Regions from separate parts of the Erwinia magellanica genome, predicted to be linked through region 1. Evidence: predicted binding sites of a transcription regulator. Region 1 holds the regulator's gene; the other holds the start of a gene.
The links. Region 1 encodes Fur, which represses iron uptake genes when iron is present. Its sites were predicted from a motif close to ATAATAATGAGAACNACTATCAA; they were not measured.
Positions count from the first base shown of each region.

Region 2: fhuF (siderophore-iron reductase FhuF) is a predicted target of Fur. The motif match lies at 2,014-2,036, and genes of this name have one in related genera.

Region 1 is NZ_JBCHVC010000002.1:477,841-486,089, forward strand. Features, by position in the region: gene nagB (glucosamine-6-phosphate deaminase) at 1-482, opposite strand, end outside; gene nagE (N-acetylglucosamine-specific PTS transporter subunit IIBC) at 820-2,844, shown strand; gene glnS (glutamine--tRNA ligase) at 2,997-4,664, shown strand; gene fur (ferric iron uptake transcriptional regulator) at 4,953-5,396, opposite strand; gene fldA (flavodoxin FldA) at 5,736-6,266, opposite strand; gene ybfE (LexA regulated protein) at 6,428-6,709, opposite strand; gene ybfF (esterase) at 6,857-7,618, opposite strand; gene seqA (replication initiation negative regulator SeqA) at 7,866-8,249, shown strand, end outside.
Region 2 is NZ_JBCHVC010000003.1:249,209-257,457, forward strand. Features, by position in the region: gene AAH450_RS12825 (DUF1435 domain-containing protein) at 1-262, opposite strand, end outside; gene AAH450_RS12830 (GGDEF domain-containing protein) at 521-1,621, shown strand; gene fhuF (siderophore-iron reductase FhuF) at 2,065-2,859, shown strand; gene AAH450_RS12840 (YbaK/EbsC family protein) at 2,931-3,398, shown strand; gene AAH450_RS12845 (anti-sigma factor family protein) at 3,456-4,205, opposite strand; gene AAH450_RS12850 (RNA polymerase sigma factor) at 4,202-4,711, opposite strand; gene AAH450_RS12855 (cytochrome b) at 4,718-5,260, opposite strand; gene AAH450_RS12860 (catalase family peroxidase) at 5,257-6,315, opposite strand; gene AAH450_RS12865 (DUF2946 domain-containing protein) at 6,442-6,990, shown strand; gene AAH450_RS12870 (PepSY-associated TM helix domain-containing protein) at 7,072-8,249, shown strand, end outside.

The DNA of each region.
Region 1 (8,249 bases):
GTTTTGATGCGGGTACGGGAAGCCAGCGAAGAAGCGGGTTCGTTAAAGGCGATATGTCCGTCGTTGCCAACACCCCCCATGAACAGATGAATTTTGCCGTAGGAGCGAATCTTCTCTTCATACTCGCGACATTCTGCGTCAATATCCGGGGCATTGCCATTCAGAAGATTGATATTTTCAGGTTGAATATCAACGTGATCAAAAAAGTTACGGTACATAAAACTGTGGTAACTTTCCGGATGCTCTTTTGGCAGCCCGACATATTCGTCCATGTTAAAGGTGACCACATGCTTGAAGCTAACCTGGCCTGCTTTATGCATATCGATAAGGTGCTTGTAAGCTTCCAGTGGCGTTCCACCGGTAGGCAAGCCAAGAACAAAGGGGCGATCGGCGGTAGGGTTAAAAGCATTAATGCGGTTGACGATATGGCGGGCGGCCCATTTTCCGACGTGGGTCGGCGTAGCCAGGGGAATCAGTCTCATGTATCACCTCATATAAGCAAAATTAAGAAGGAGTTCCACGGTCTCTGTGGCGCAGATTGACTAAAGCGTAACGTGTCATGACCGCTATCCGCGAGGGATAAATCCGTGTTAATAATTCGGATCATAAAATAAGTTTGCGTTGATAGCCAGCAGCAGGCGAACAATAGTCTCTATTTTGGTGATAAAAGTCACAAACAGGAGGGTTTTAATTTGCGAAGCGAATTAATTTCTTTTTACACTCCGTGCGTGGTTTTACTGTCATTCAGAAACCAACCAGTCGTGATAAAAAAAGAAAACGACTACTGGCGCCATAACGGGTCTCATAGGGGGAAGGGTAATGTTAAGTTATTTACAAAAAATAGGTAGGGCGCTGATGGTGCCGGTAGCAACGCTGCCCGCCGCCGCCATTTTAATGGGGATCGGTTACTGGCTGGACCCTGATGCATGGGGAGCCGGTAATGCATTAGCCGCTCTGTTTATTAAGTCCGGTTCGGCAATTATCGAAAATATGTCGGTGCTTTTTGCCATTGGTGTGGCTTACGGCATGTCAAAAGACAAAGACGGCGCAGCAGCGCTGACCGGCTTTGTGGGCTTCCTGGTGGTGACCACGCTCTGTTCGCCAGCCGCAGTCTCGATGATTCAGAAAATTCCCGTCGAACAGGTGCCCGCTGCCTTCGGCAAAATCAACAATCAGTTTGTGGGCATTCTGGTGGGGATAATCTCCGCCGAAGTCTATAACCGCTTCAGCCATGTTGAGCTGCCTAAAGCGCTCTCGTTCTTCAGTGGTCGTCGCCTGGTGCCTATCCTGGTTTCGTTCCTGATGATCCTGATCGCCTTTATTCTGATGTATATCTGGCCTCTGATTTTCGGCGGACTGGTAAGCTTTGGTGAAAGTATTCAGAAGCTTGGCTCTGCGGGCGCGGGTGTTTACGCCTTCTTTAACCGCTTACTGATCCCTGTGGGTCTGCATCACGCGCTGAATTCCGTGTTCTGGTTTGACGTGGCGGGTATCAACGATATTCCTAATTTCCTGGGCGGCGCAGAGTCTATCCAGAACGGTAAGGGTATTGTGGGTATCACCGGTCGTTATCAGGCTGGCTTCTTCCCGATTATGATGTTTGGTCTGCCGGGTGCGGCGCTGGCTATCTTCCACTGCGCGCGTCCGGAAAACCGCGCTAAAGTGGGCGGTATTATGTTGGCTGCTGCTTTTGCTTCCTTCTTTACCGGGATCACTGAACCGCTTGAGTTCTCCTTTATGTTCGTGGCACCGGTGCTGTATGTGATCCATGCTGCTTTAACCGGCGTCTCGGTCTTTATTGCCGCAAGCATGCACTGGATTGCCGGCTTTGGCTTTAGCGCCGGGCTGGTGGATATGGTGCTGTCAACGCGAAACCCGCTGGCAACCCACTGGTATATGTTGATCCCGCAAGGGGTAGTGTTCTTTGCTATCTATTACGTGGTGTTCCGTTTTACCATCAAAAAATTCAACCTGATGACGCCGGGCCGCGAGCTGTCGGTCGACGGGGATGAATCTGATGGTTACGACGTTAACGTTGATCACTCCGGAAACAAAGAAACGGAAACTGAATCGCTGGCCCGTCGTTATATTGGCGCTATTGGCGGTTCAGATAACCTGACCCACATTGATGCCTGTATCACGCGTCTCCGTCTTAACGTAAAAGACAGCAGCGCGGTCAACGAATCCGTAGCCAAACGACTGGGCGCATCTGGCGTGATCCGTCTGAACAAGCAGAGCGTACAGATTATTGTCGGCACCCGTGCTGAAACTATTGCTTCCGCCATGAAAACGGTGCTGAGCAAAGGCGCTGTCGCTGCGGCAAGTTCCTCTGCTGCACCAGCGGCACCCGTTGCGGTTCAGGCGGTGCCTGCGGCGGCGAAAGGGATTATCGCAACGCTGGTTGCGCCGGTCAGTGGTGAAGTGGTGGCGCTGGAGCTGGTTCCGGACGAAGCCTTTGCCAGTAAAGCGGTAGGGGATGGCCTGGCGATCAAACCTTCCAGCAGTACGGTGGTTTCTCCTGCGGCGGGAACCGTGGTGAAAATCTTCAACACCAATCACGCCTTCTGTCTGGAAACAGAGAAAGGGGTTGAAGTGGTGGTGCACATGGGCCTGGATACCGTGGCGCTGGGCGGCAAAGGCTTTACCCGTCTTGTTGAAGAAGGTGCGCAGGTTACTGCCGGACAACCCGTTCTGGAAATGGATCTGGCCTTCCTGAATGCTAACGCCCGCTCGATGATCAGCCCTGTTGTGGTCAGCAACATTGAAGATTATACCGGCATCACGCTGGTGGCAGGTGAAACGGTTGTTGCTGGCGAAAGCCGGCTGTATGAAATTAACGGCTAACCTCTGATTGCGTTACAATGACAGGGTGGGAAGCAATTCCCGCCCTTTTTTTATCGTATTCCCCGAACAAACGGTTGTTTCCCTTCCCGGCTTTGTGGATCATACTCCGTTATTTCACGTACTAATTTGATAGCATTACTGAGGAAATTAAGATGAGTGAGGCAGAAGCCCGCCCAACTAACTTTATTCGTCAGATCATCGACGAAGATCTGGCGACCGGCAAGCATGACAGCGTGCATACCCGCTTCCCGCCGGAACCCAATGGTTATCTGCACATTGGCCACGCCAAATCTATCTGCCTCAACTTTGGTATTGCACAAGACTATCAGGGGCAGTGCAACCTGCGTTTTGATGACACTAACCCGGTGAAAGAAGACCTGGAATATGTAGAGTCTATCAAGCATGACGTGCAGTGGCTGGGCTTTGAGTGGTCGGGCAACGTTCGTTACTCCTCTGATTATTTCGATCAGCTGCATCACTATGCGGTTGAGCTGATCAACAAGGGCCTGGCCTATGTTGACGAGCTTAGCCCTGAGCAGATCCGTGAATATCGCGGTACCCTCACAGCGCCGGGCAAAAACAGTCCTTTCCGCGACCGTTCAGTAGAAGAGAACCTGGCGCTGTTTGAAAAAATGCGCAACGGCGGCTTTGCTGAAGGCACCGCCTGCCTGCGTGCAAAGATTGATATGGCCTCCAGCTTTATCGTCATGCGCGATCCGGTTCTCTACCGCATCAAGTTTGCCGAGCATCATCAGACCGGCAACAAGTGGTGCATCTATCCGATGTATGATTTTACCCACTGCATTTCCGATGCGCTGGAAGGGATCACCCACTCACTCTGTACCCTGGAGTTCCAGGATAACCGCCGTCTGTATGACTGGGTGCTGGATAACATCACCATTCCAACCCATCCGCGTCAGTACGAATTTTCTCGTCTGAATCTTGAATACGCCATTATGTCCAAGCGTAAGCTGAACCTGCTGGTAACAGAGAAGGTTGTGGAGGGCTGGGACGATCCACGTATGCTGACCGTTTCCGGTCTGCGCCGTCGCGGTTACACCGCCGGTTCTATCCGCGAGTTCTGCCGCCGTATTGGCGTGACCAAGCAGGATAACATCGTGGAAATGGCCTCGCTGGAGTCCTGTATTCGTGACGATCTGAACGAGAACGCCCCGCGCGCGATGGCGGTGATGGATCCGGTGAAGCTGGTGATTGAAAATCTGCCTGCTAATCATGAAGAGATCATCACCATGCCTAATCATCCGAACAAGCCGGAGATGGGGACGCGTGAAGTGCCGTTCAGCCGTGAAATTTATATCGATCGTGCTGATTTCCGCGAGGAAGCGAATAAGCAGTACAAGCGTCTGGTGCTGGGTAAAGAAGTGCGTCTGCGTAACGCCTACGTGATCAAAGCGGAGCGCGTGGCGAAGGATGAAGAGGGTAATATTACCTGCCTGTTCTGCACCTGCGATACAGAGACGTTGAGTAAAGATCCGGCCGATGGCCGTAAAGTGAAAGGGGTCATTCACTGGGTCTCTGCCATTCATGCCTTACCGGCAGAGTTTCGCCTGTATGACCGTCTGTTCAGCGTGCCAAATCCGGGTGCGGCAGAAGATTTCCTGACAACTATCAACCCTGACTCGCTGGTTATTCGTCAGGGCTTTGTGGAGCCAGGATTGCAGCAGGCAGAAGCCAGCAGCCCGTATCAGTTTGAGCGCGAAGGTTACTTCTGTGCTGACAGCCGATACTCATCTGCCGGTAACCTGGTGTTTAACCGCACGGTTGGCCTGCGTGACACCTGGACGAAAGCGGGAGAGTAGCGCTGCCGGGTTTTCTGCAAGCGACGCAGCCTCAGGGCTGCGTTTTTTTTTGCGCTTTATCAGGGGGTAACACTCTTTATTAGCGACGGGCGTAATAAAAGTCGCAAGAGCCAGCGAGAGCTGGCACCAGCCAGCAGCAGGAAAAGTCAGGGTAGGGAGGGAAATTTTCGCTGGCAAAGGCTTCAGCCGTGCGGAATCGCTCTGACTGATCCAGTTTTTTCACGCGGGCTTTACGGGTTCAGGCAAAAAAAAACCGGTGAAAATCACCGGTTTTTTCAGGAATGCAGATTATTTGTCGTGCAGCGTTTCGTCTTCGCGGCAGTCGCCAGTAGAACAGTGACCATAAAGGTACAAACTGTGGTTACTGAGCTTGATACCATGACGCGTGGCGATATCACGCTGGCGGGACTCGATCGATTCATCTCTGAATTCGATCACTTTGCCGCAGTCCAGACAGATAAGGTGGTCATGGTGATGTTGCTGAGTCAGTTCGAAAACGGATTTGCCACCTTCGAAATTGTGACGGGTAACGATCCCCGCGTCATCAAACTGGTTCAGAACGCGGTAAACCGTCGCCAGACCAATCTCTTCGCCCATATCAATCAGGCGCTTATACAAATCTTCCGCACTGACGTGATGGCCTTCAGGTTCCTGAAGCACTTCCAGAATTTTCAGTCGCGGAAGCGTGACTTTCAGGCCGGCCTTCTTTAATGCGGTGTTATTGTCAGTCATGCGGATATTGTCCTGTTACTTTGCTTGTCACTGTGCGGCTGAAAAGCCCTGAACATCGGTCGACGCAAAACGCCTCATTATAGTACTCACGCTTGGAAATGAACACCTCGGGCGTTGCGAATCTGTAAAGGGAGGTAATGATGATGTCTTTACGTCCGGAAAGCAGGCGCTGGGTTAACATTTCGCTTTGCCATGTTTTTAACAAACATGAAGTAAGCGGGGTGACCGATGGCGATATTCTACAGTTTTGCAGATGAAAGTTATGAAATTGTGCCTATTACTTCTATAGGAAAAATTACAGGCCTGATGTGAGTTACCTCCCACATCAGGCCGTTCTCCTTAAGCTTCCAGAATTTCCTTCAACTGGAGCTCATCGTAAATCTGTTTTACCCATTTTTCAGTACGTTCGCGGGTCAGTTCCGGCTGACGATCTTCATCAATAGCCAGGCCCAGGAAATGCGTGTCGTCAGCAAGTCCTTTGGACGCTTCAAAATGATAACCTTCAGTTGGCCAGTGACCCACGATAACGGCGCCTTTCGGTTCAATGATATCGCGAATGGTGCCCATCGCGTCACAGAAATACTCTGCGTAATCTTCCTGATCGCCACAGCCAAAAAGCGCAACCAGTTTGCCATTGAAATCGATCTCTTCCAGGGTAGGGAAGAAATCATCCCAGTCGCACTGGGCTTCGCCGTAGTACCAGGTTGGGATACCCAGCAGCAGGATATCAAAGGCTTCAAGGTCTTCTTTGCTACTTTTAGCGATATCATGAACCTCAGCCACCTCGTTACCGAGCTGCTTTTGGATCATTTTTGCAATATTTTCAGTATTGCCCGTATCGCTGCCAAAGAAAATGCCTACGAGTGCCATGCGCTTAATAACCTCTTGAAACTGAATTTTAGGGTAACGACTTTACTGCAATTAACGGCAATGATAGCAGACAGCACAAGGGGGATAAATGAGTAATCCGCCAGCTTTTGTCGCTTTGTGCTTCACCAGCAAGAGGTTGAAGAGCCGGGTTTACCCCTTTTTCAACGCTTCTGGCTGGCTAACATCGCCATCACCATCTCTTCTATCAGTTCGCCGCGGCTGATATTTCGCTGCTCGGCAAGCTGGTTCAGGGCATCCACGGCGTCGCTGTTCATTTTCAGCTCCACACGCTTTAACCCGCGCACTTTGTCCCGCTTGAGCTGATTGCGTTTATTGATACGCAGTTGCTCATCACGCGTCAGCGGATTTGTTTTTGGTCGCCCCGGACGACGGTCATCTGCGAACAGATCGATCGTGGTGCGGTCCGTGTTTTCTTTTGCCATAGAATCGTGATACTGAAAGGCTGGAGTTCTGATGGTTCAGGCCTGATGACGGCTGAAATTCGTGCTGCGACAAATTTTAAGCGCGCCATCATACCCCAGTAAAAGTCATGACGACAATGATTTAGGCTGAACGGGATAGATTTGTTTTCACCGCGCAAGAAAACGACGGATTGCGCGTAAAACGGCATCAGGTTTCTCAGCATGAACCCAGTGACCAGCACCGGCAACAACATGCGCCCGCGCGCCGGGAAATTGTGCCAGCAGTGCTTCACGATGCGCGTCAGCCAGGTAGGGGGAAAGCTCACCCCGAATAAACAACGCCGGATGAGACCATGGCGGCAGCGGCTGCCAACCAATAATCCTGTCGTAGTTCTCCCAGAGAACCGGAACGTTGAAGCGCCACTCTCCCTGGTGGAAAGATTTTAGCAGAAACTGAATAACGCCTTCTTCTATTGTCTCTCGCATAAGCGCGGCCGCATCTGAACGGGAGGTGAGGTTTGCGGCGGTGACGGCCTTGAGTGCGGCAAAAATGGCGTCATGATGGCGCTCAGGATAGGCAACAGGCGCCATATCAATCACCACCAGTTTTTCAACCCGCTCAGGCGCGAGCGCAGTGAGCAGCATCGCCACCTTGCCGCCCATTGAATGGCCGACAGCGATAAAGCGATCGATCCCTTCGGCATCCAGCGTTTCCAGCACATCTTCTGCCATGGCCTGGTAAGTCATCTCACTCTCTTGCCCCGATAAGCCGTGGTTACGTAAATCAAGCTGTACCAGCGGATGCTCATCCCTCAGCCCTCTTGCCAATACCGCAAGATTATCAAGACTGCCAAACAGACCATGGATCAACACTACCGGCGATGCGGAGCAGGCGGATTGTTCAGATTGCAGGCGGATATTCAATTTCATAACAAAGTTCTTACTGTTGAAACCAGGGGTTAGGTTATCATAGATTTACTTTTTCCTGCCGTGACGGCCAGATACCGCCCGCCAGAGTTTTTGCGGCATATTCTGACTTTTACCGCTATCAGGGGCTGGCGCTACTCCCCGGCAGGATTTAACTTTATAATCCTCGTGTTAGAGCTGGATGGTCATGCAGGGCCTTTTTCATACCGTGCAAACCGGCTCTTATCAGCAATAATTGTACTGGATCAAGATGAAAACTATTGAAGTCGACGAAGAGCTCTACCGTTATATCGCCAGCCACACTCAGCATATTGGTGAAAGCGCCTCTGACATTTTGCGCCGTATGCTTAAATTTACTGCCGGTCAGAGTGCGCCTGCCGCACCCGTAGCGCCTGCCGCTGTGGGCGGGACGAAAGAGACCGCGTCTGTGAAAGCGGATTCTCGCCCACAGGATCGCGTTCGCGCTGTGCGTGAGCTGCTGCTGTCTGATGAATATGCAGAACAGAAGAAAGCGGTTAACCGGTTTATGCTGATTCTGTCGACTTTATATAACCTGGATCCCAAAGCATTTGCCGCCGCAACCGAGTCTTTACTTGGCCGGACGCGCGTCTACTTTGCAGGCAATCAACAAACA
Region 2 (8,249 bases), on a different contig from region 1:
TAATGGCTGCCACGCCTCCGGCCAGCGCCAGACAGGAAGGCAGCAGCAGATAGTGACGCAGACGTTGGTGAAAAAGCATCACTAACGTGGCCAAAAGAGCAACCACCATCACCACTCTCCAGCCGGAGAACGAAAGATTCATCAGAGCGATAAGGGGCATCACTGCACAAGGCAGCAACACTCCCCAGCCGCTATCAAGCCGTTTACCTGACATCCAGCTTATTCCCCAAAGTCCGCATGCGGTGATCATTGCTATCAACATCGCCGTACCCACACCCTTTCAAATGATAATGATTCCCAATAGCATATAAGAATATTTATCAGTATGCAGCACTTTTGTTGTCACGCTGCTGAAACTTTGCACTCACAGATGACACTCCTGATGTTAAGTGATAGATTGAAACTGATTACTATTAAGAAAATCCAAATAATAACAGACAGAAACTATTCCAGGCACGAAATAGTCCACCCCTGGGGTTAGGGGTGCGGCTTGTTTCAATGCAGTCACGAGTAGAAAATAATGAAATTACAAAGTTATGATGAATTGCTTAACAGCAAGCATCGGCTGTCGCTGATGCTCTTTCTTTTTTTAAACTCAGCAACGTCCTTATTTAGTTTATGCGGCATTAATGGAAAAATGGCTACTTTCCAGTATTCACCGCCCACAATAATTATTGCGCTATTCAGCGCTTTAATTGTGGCCTGGATGCTTTTAAAGCCTTCAGGCAAATTTCCGATATTAAATATCGTGGCGCTCATTACCGGTTTACTCTGGACATGGCAAATATACCTTAAGTATAAATCGGTATTTTATTTCGACAGCAGCTTTCTGGTGATCAGCCTGATCAGCGTCTTTTTTATCAGCGCGATTGCGTTAGGCGATCACCTGCTTGCTTTCTGTCTGCATACGGCACCACCCTCGGTGGCGGTACTGCTGCTGGATCATGGCCAAAACACGGTACTTATTCTCTTCACTATCGCCTTGCCGCTGATAGGCTTTACGCTGCACCATCTGATGCAGCGTCGCCGCGACAGGTTTACCCGCCGTCTGATGCGCCAGCTCTATGAAGAGAAAGAGACCTACAGCGATCTCAGTATGCTGGACCCGCTGACCGGTCTCTATAACCGCCGGGGTTTAAAAAACCGGCTGGAGAATATCCTTGAAAATCATGCAGGAAGCCACTTTGTCCTGCTGCTGGATATCGACCATTTTAAAGCCTATAACGACAACTATGGCCATGCGATGGGCGATCAGGCGCTGGCTCGCGTCTCTGTCGCCATTCGCGATGCCGTGCGGTCCAGGGACATTGTGGCGCGCTATGGCGGAGAAGAATTTCTGGTGCTGCTAACTAACGTCAATGAGTCGATTGCCCGCAGGCTTTCAGAGCGTATCCGGCAGTATGTCCTTAACCTTGAAATCCCTCACCGCTTCAACGATCGGGTAGCGACTCATGTCACGGTCAGCGCCGGATTTGCCCCCCTGTATGAAGAGGATTTTGACAGTGCGCTGGCTAATGCCGATCGCGCGTTATATCTGGCTAAGAATCGTGGGCGTAATACTATTCTTTCCTATGAAGATATTGCCAAAGGCAGCCTGGCCCAGCCAGCGGATGCCATGTAGTTTCTTGTTATGGCCCAGGGACGGGGCCAATACTTTTATTAATCTGATCATTAATTTTAATGCAAATGCCATAGAGAACGGCGCAGTTTGGGTTAATGGAGCCTGGGCGCAGGAAAATACATTATTAACCTGAATCTAAAATAACGCTCTGTTGGATCATTTTTATTGAAAATGCATCCTATTAAGGATGCCTGAAAAAAATATTACTCCTGATTATTCCTTAAACCTGGAATTAATGCCGGGTACCTTTTATTTCCTCCCTGCTCATTGCTGCCAGCAGGGTTACAGAAGAAATAAAAATAATCTGTCCTCTGTGCTTTGCCTGCCGCTTAACCGCCCTGGCCCGATCGCCCCTGACACAAAATGAGGCTTGTTTGTGCAATTTTCCTCAGATAGAATCAAGAACGATTATCGTTTGCACTTCGATTCACTCTGGAAACCTCATGGCTACTCTCATCCGTCAGGCAGTTGAGTATGGTTCACATCCGCTGATCTTTTTGCAGAGCAGCCGTCCGCTGGCGCATTCCCTGCGGGCACTGTTCAGTGAAAACCGTGCATGGTTCCTGGAAAACGTGAAGCTGGGAGAGGAAGCGCCCGCCAGCACGATGACGCTGGATCGCTGGTCTGCTCCTGAGAATTTTGCCCGGCTGAATGCAGAGTACGGTGATTTTATCTATCGCGAACAGAACGATCTGCCGCGCGAGCATAAGCCGTTACAGTCACTCTGGGCGCAGTGGTACTTCGGCCTGGTACTGCCGCCGATGATGATGGCGCTGCTGCTTGAAGCGCGCGCGCTGGATTGCTCTCCTGAGCACTGTCACGTTGAATTTCATGAGACCGGCAGACCGGCGACCTTCTGGTTTGACGTCCGCGAAGATGAAGAGGCGCGTTATCTCTCTCCTCGCCGCCGGATGGATCGCCTGATCCAGCAGCATCTGATCCCGGTAGTACGCGGCATTGAGCAACATGGCGAGATCAACGGCAAACTCATCTGGAGTAACACCGGCTTCTCTGTCTGGTGGTTCCTTGGCGAGATAGCTCCCCTGCTGGGTGAGCCGCTGCGGGTCGAACTGGAACACGCCTTCTTCTTCTCTAAGACCCTGCTCGACGGGTCAGAAAATCCCTTCTACCGCACTATGCTGCCGCGTGAGGGTGAAATGCAGCGGCGTACCTGCTGCCAGCGCTATCGCCTGCCTGATGTCCAGCGCTGCGGTAACTGCACGCTAAAACCCGTCTGATTTCACCCTTCCCGTTTACAGTTAGTCTGCTCTGTGGCAACTTTATGCGCTTCGTTATGTGGGAGAAAAGCATGAGCCTGGAGTCTGTACGGCAGTTCTTTGCCGAGCGCGCCCCTGAAATTGGCATTATTGAACTGAGCGAGAGCACCGCTACGGTTGCGCTGGCAGCCCGCGCCCACCATGTGGAAGCTGGCCAGATTGCCAAAACGCTGTCGTTAAAGGTGAAAGACAGGGTGATTTTGATTGTGACTCGCGGCGATGCCCGACTGGATAATCGCAAGCTGAAGGCGACTCTGGGTGCCAAAGCACGCATGTTAAGCACCGATGAAGTGGTGAACTGGACAGGCCATCCGGTGGGTGGAGTCTGTCCCTTCGGTCTGGAAACGCCGTTGCAGGTGTTTTGCGATGTGTCGTTAAGGCATTATCAAGAAGTGCTGCCTGCCGCAGGATCCATTAACAGCGCGGTACGCATCGATCCGGAAACGCTGGCTAAGCTGACCGACGCCACCTGGGTTGACGTCTGCGAGATCCCTGCCTGACTGGCCGCGCAGGCTTCAGGATGTAAACAGCCTTACCCTCATCTGTCAGATGCATTATCAGCTGGTTGACTGCCGGATAGCTTCCCGCATGTCATCAAGCTGCGTGCCCTCCGAGGGTGTAACCAGCGCATAGTTGTAGTGGTTATCGCTCCAGTATTGCGCCATCAGGTCGCTGCCCCGGCGTTCGCCCTGCGGCAGCTTAACGGGTTCGATCGGGCGGATATACCAGGCGACACGGGTACCTTCCGGGCTTTGATACATCACCAGCGCCGCCGGACCGTTATCGGTTGTCAGCAGTCTTGCCCCCAGCAACCGGTAGCCAAACTGTTCAAGATTGGGCGGCAGCGTGCCGTTGATAAAATAGCGCTGCACCCAGGAGGCCAGTTCACCCTCCCCTGCCGGGACCACATCCAGATTAGCCGCCGTTGCGCTGCCAAAAAGCTTGTAGGCCTGCATCGCATCCTCCATCGGTAAATGGGTTTGCGCCATCTGCACATTCTTCAGCTGCCAGCCAGACCAGCCGCCCACGCCAAGCGTCATGACCAACGCAAAGGCCGCGGCAGCTTTCCACTGCCGCTGCTGACGAACCCGCTGACGAAGCTGCGAAGGCTGCGGCGTTTCCATAGGGAGTGGCTGCTGATGAAGTGCAAGGCGCAGCTGTCTGGCATCCTGCCGCCAGCCTTCCACCTTCGCGGCCTCAGCAGGATGCTCCGCCAGCCAGCGTTCCACATGCCCTGCGGTTTCTGCATCAAGCTGGCCATCCAGCCAGGCGTGCAGTTGCTCTTCATCAGGTTGCTGGCCCCTCATTTTATCCTCCTGAATGCGACGGCAGCCGTTTGCCCGTCAAGATGTTGATGCAGTTGTTTACGCGCCCGTGACAGGCGTGACATCACCGTTCCCACCGGAATAGCCAGGGCGGTTGCCGCTTCCTGATAACTCATCCCCTCTACGCTTATCAACAGCAGCAGCGCCCTGGCATCCGCAGAAAGCCGTGCAAACTGCTGTAGAGTCTCATCGGCTATCGCCAGCGTTTCCGCAGAGTCACCGGAGTCTTCCTCACCCGTGAAAAAGCCCAGCAGCCGCTGATAACGTTTGCGCCGCCGCTCACCGTCAATAAACTGCCGGTAAAGAATGGCGAACAGCCAGGCCCGCAGGCTCTCCTCTCCCCGGTAGCCTGACCAGCGGCTGAGCGCTCTGGTCAGGCAGCCCTGAACCAGATCTTCGGCGCTGTGAGGATTGCGGGTCAGCCACAGCGCAAAGCGTTGCAGATGGGGCAGAACATCCCGGATCTGTTGATCTGTAAGCGGCGGCATAGCGACTTATCCCCGGCGTTTCGAACCCGTCATACTGCTGAACACGCCATCCCGCAGGATCAGCCCATGGAGCAGCGCAGCGGCCAGATGCATCATCACCGTGATAAACAGGATCAATGCAACCCAGGTGTGTAGCGGACGCAGCAGTGCGTAAAGATCGTTACTGATCGGTACGATCGGCGGCAGTACAACCCCACTCCCCAGAGTAACAGGATATCCTGCTGCCGACAGCATTGCCCAGCCAATCAGCGGTTGCGCCAGGATCAGCGCATACAGTACCCAGTGAGAGAGATGCGCCACAGCTTTTTGCAGGCCGGGGATACTGTCAGGTAAAGGCGGTTTCGCCGTGGTGAAGCGTATCACCAGCCGCACCACCACCAACAGCAGGATCGCCACACCCAGAGGCTTATGGATAGCCACCAGCAGGCCATGCAGCGAGGAGACGGTAGAGACCATCCCCACGCCAATAAACAGCATTGCCAGAATAGCCAGCGCCATCAGCCAGTGCAGCATGCGGAGTGCGGGATGAAAATAGGTGACCTGTTTCATAAGTTTGCTCCCGATGTGCCGTGGGCTTCTTCCTGCGTGCGGCGATTGTATGATTTGGCATAAGCGGCAGAACGTGCGTTCAGCAATGGATCGTCAGAGGCTGCAATACCATCCGGCAGGATCAGCGGATCGTAATTAATGTTATTGCAGGGACCGCCCTCCTGCGGCACGGTGCGGTTCAAAACCAGAGTACCGGCCGTAAGCGTCTGGCGGTCTGCTGGCCAGACTTTACTGGCATCGTTGCTGATATCACCCTGAGCGGCCACCGTGAACACCAGATCCCACTTCAGTGGCCCCTGCGCCAGGCGTTTTTCGAGATCCTGCTGAAGGAAATCTTTGTTCTGTTTGTCCTGAGGGGAGATCGCTTGCCAGGCCTGCTGCGGCACCATGCTCCAGCGCACCAGGTGACTTTGACCGCTTTTGTCGATCAGACGGAAGGCGTTGAGGCTGTTGTAACGATCCACCGCCCAGCTTGCGGAAGGGACATACTGTTTCACCCAGGCGCCAAAGGCTTTCGCTTCCGGATGCGCGGCGGCAAATGCCTGCATCTTTTGCGGGTCGGGCTTGCCCGTTGCAGGGTCCGGCTTTGAGGCAACAAGCTGATCGTAAAAACCCTGCGGCGTGGCAACCGGGAAAAAGGGCATCGCATTCATTCCGGTGCGCCACTGCTGGCCGGAGGCAGTAGTGAAAGCCAGCGCCATACTGCGAATGGGCACAGCGTAATCTGGCGCGCCGGCATTACCGCCAGCAATGGCAAAGCGCCCGGTCACCGGCGTAGTGGTAGCGGCTGCGAACAGAGCGGCACGGGAAAGCGAGCTGACGTTGCCGTTAGCCTCAAACTCTCCAGTCACGCAGAGACCTTTAGCATGATTGCGCCTGAAACCCGGTTTTTCTCCCGGCCCGTGTTGCAGCGTGTTGACCAGTTTATCGGCAGAGAGACGCTGGGGCGCAAGCCAACCGCCCGCCCATAAAAACAGCAGCGCCAGCAAAAGAGGGATCCCTCCTACCAGCGCCAGACGCAGGATACGCGGAAGGATTGTCGTGGATTGGGTCATATTGAGTGCTCACAAGTTTAGCCAATGAGCAGATAAAACGAACCAGCAGCGGCTTTATTCCCTCGGGGAAAAAATATTTTTTTGCTACACTCCACGGCGTTGAGAGCTAATCAGGATGTTCATGGTTTGTCGCTGATTCAGATGCACCGCTCACCCAACCGCTTCGCGGCCTGGCTGGCGGTGTGCGCCATTTTGCTGTTATTTATTGCCCCGGTGATTTCCAAATCCCTGGTCAATGAGGCTGGACGTCATTCCATGATGATGCCGGGCATGGTGATGGCCGACGACGATGAAATGAGCATGACAGCTCCTCCAGCCATGACTCACCATCATGAGATAAACCTGTCTGCTGAAGGAGACATGGCTGCCAGCGGGGAGACAGGCACATCATCAGATAATGCCCTCTCCCATCAGGAGATGAGTCCGGGCGCTATGGCAGCAATGTCGCCGCTTGAGCATGCGCGAATAATGCAGCATCACCCCATGTCGATGATGGATGACAGCGCCTGTGGCTACTGCGTTCTGCTGGCGCATTTACCGCTCGACCTGACCAACTTACCGGCTCTCTGGTCGGCCCTTCAGGCCGCCAAACAGCCCGACCTGCCGCTGTTCCGCCCCGTGGTGGCGCGGTTTATACCCCGTTTTTTCCATCCCCGCGCCCCGCCCGTTTACTGAGCCAGTGTCGCTTTAACCACACTGCTGCCGTCATTACGGCAGACACCTGCTCATGCCTGATCACAGGCGGATGGAATAATTATGTCAGATAAAATCCTGGCGCACTCTGCACGCGCCGAACAATCCCGGAGCGCACTTCTGCCGTTGCTGCGCCGCCTGCACTTTTATATTGGCCTGTTTATCGGCCCGTTCATATTTGTCGCTGCGCTGACTGGCGCCCTGTACGTTATGACGCCGCAGCTTGAAGCGGCGTTGTATTCCCATCAGCTCTATACCAGCAGTCAGGGTCCGGAAAAAACGCTGGCGGAACAGGTTCGCGTGGCGGAGGACTATATTGGCCCGGACGCGACCATCACCGCCCTTCGCCCTGCCCCCACAGCGGGTGAAACGACTCGCGTCATGTTTACTGTGCCGACAAAAGGCTCTGCGACCACGGCGGTATTTGTCGATCCGCACACGCTGGAAATCCGCGGGATGCTCAATGTCTATGGCACCAGTGGCGTGCTGCCGTTACGTACCACGCTGGATTATCTGCACCAGAGTCTGTTGCTGGGCGAGGCTGGCAGAAACTACAGTGAACTGGCTGCCAGCTGGTTATGGGTAGCTGCACTGGGAGGCTTGCTGTTATGGGCCACCAGTCGGGCGCCGGGGAAGATCAAAAAGGGCCACCGCTCACGCGGCCAGAGCCTGCTGCGGCACCGTTACTGGCACAGCACCCTGGGCGTCGCTCTGCTCCTGGGATTACTGTTTTTCTCGGCAACCGGCCTGACCTGGTCACGCTGGGCTGGCGAGAATATCTCCTCAATGCGCAGCCATTTTGGCTGGCTGACCCCTTCAGTTAACACCCAGTTGAGTCCCTCTGCTGAAGAACACCATATGGCATCGGCTTTATCAGCTCATAATGAGACCGGAGAGCACTCGGGTCATTCTGTGCCGGTGAGCGGGGATGAATCAGGAGAACATGCGGGCCACTCTGTGCCTGCGAGCCGCAATATTCCGCACCAGCCAGCGGATGAGCATGCGGAACACAAGATGCAGGCCATGACCATGGCTGAAGAGTCCGTCGCCAAAGTCGCTATTTTGCCTGAGCAGTTTGATGCGGTGGTAAAAACGGCGCGTGATGCCGGGATTTCGGCAGGAAAAATTGAAGTGCGCCCCTCAACTCGCGCCGATAAGGCCTGGACCGTCAGTGAAATCGATCGTCGCTGGCCTACGCAGGTCGACAGCGTGGCGGTCGATCCGCGCAATTATGCCTTGCT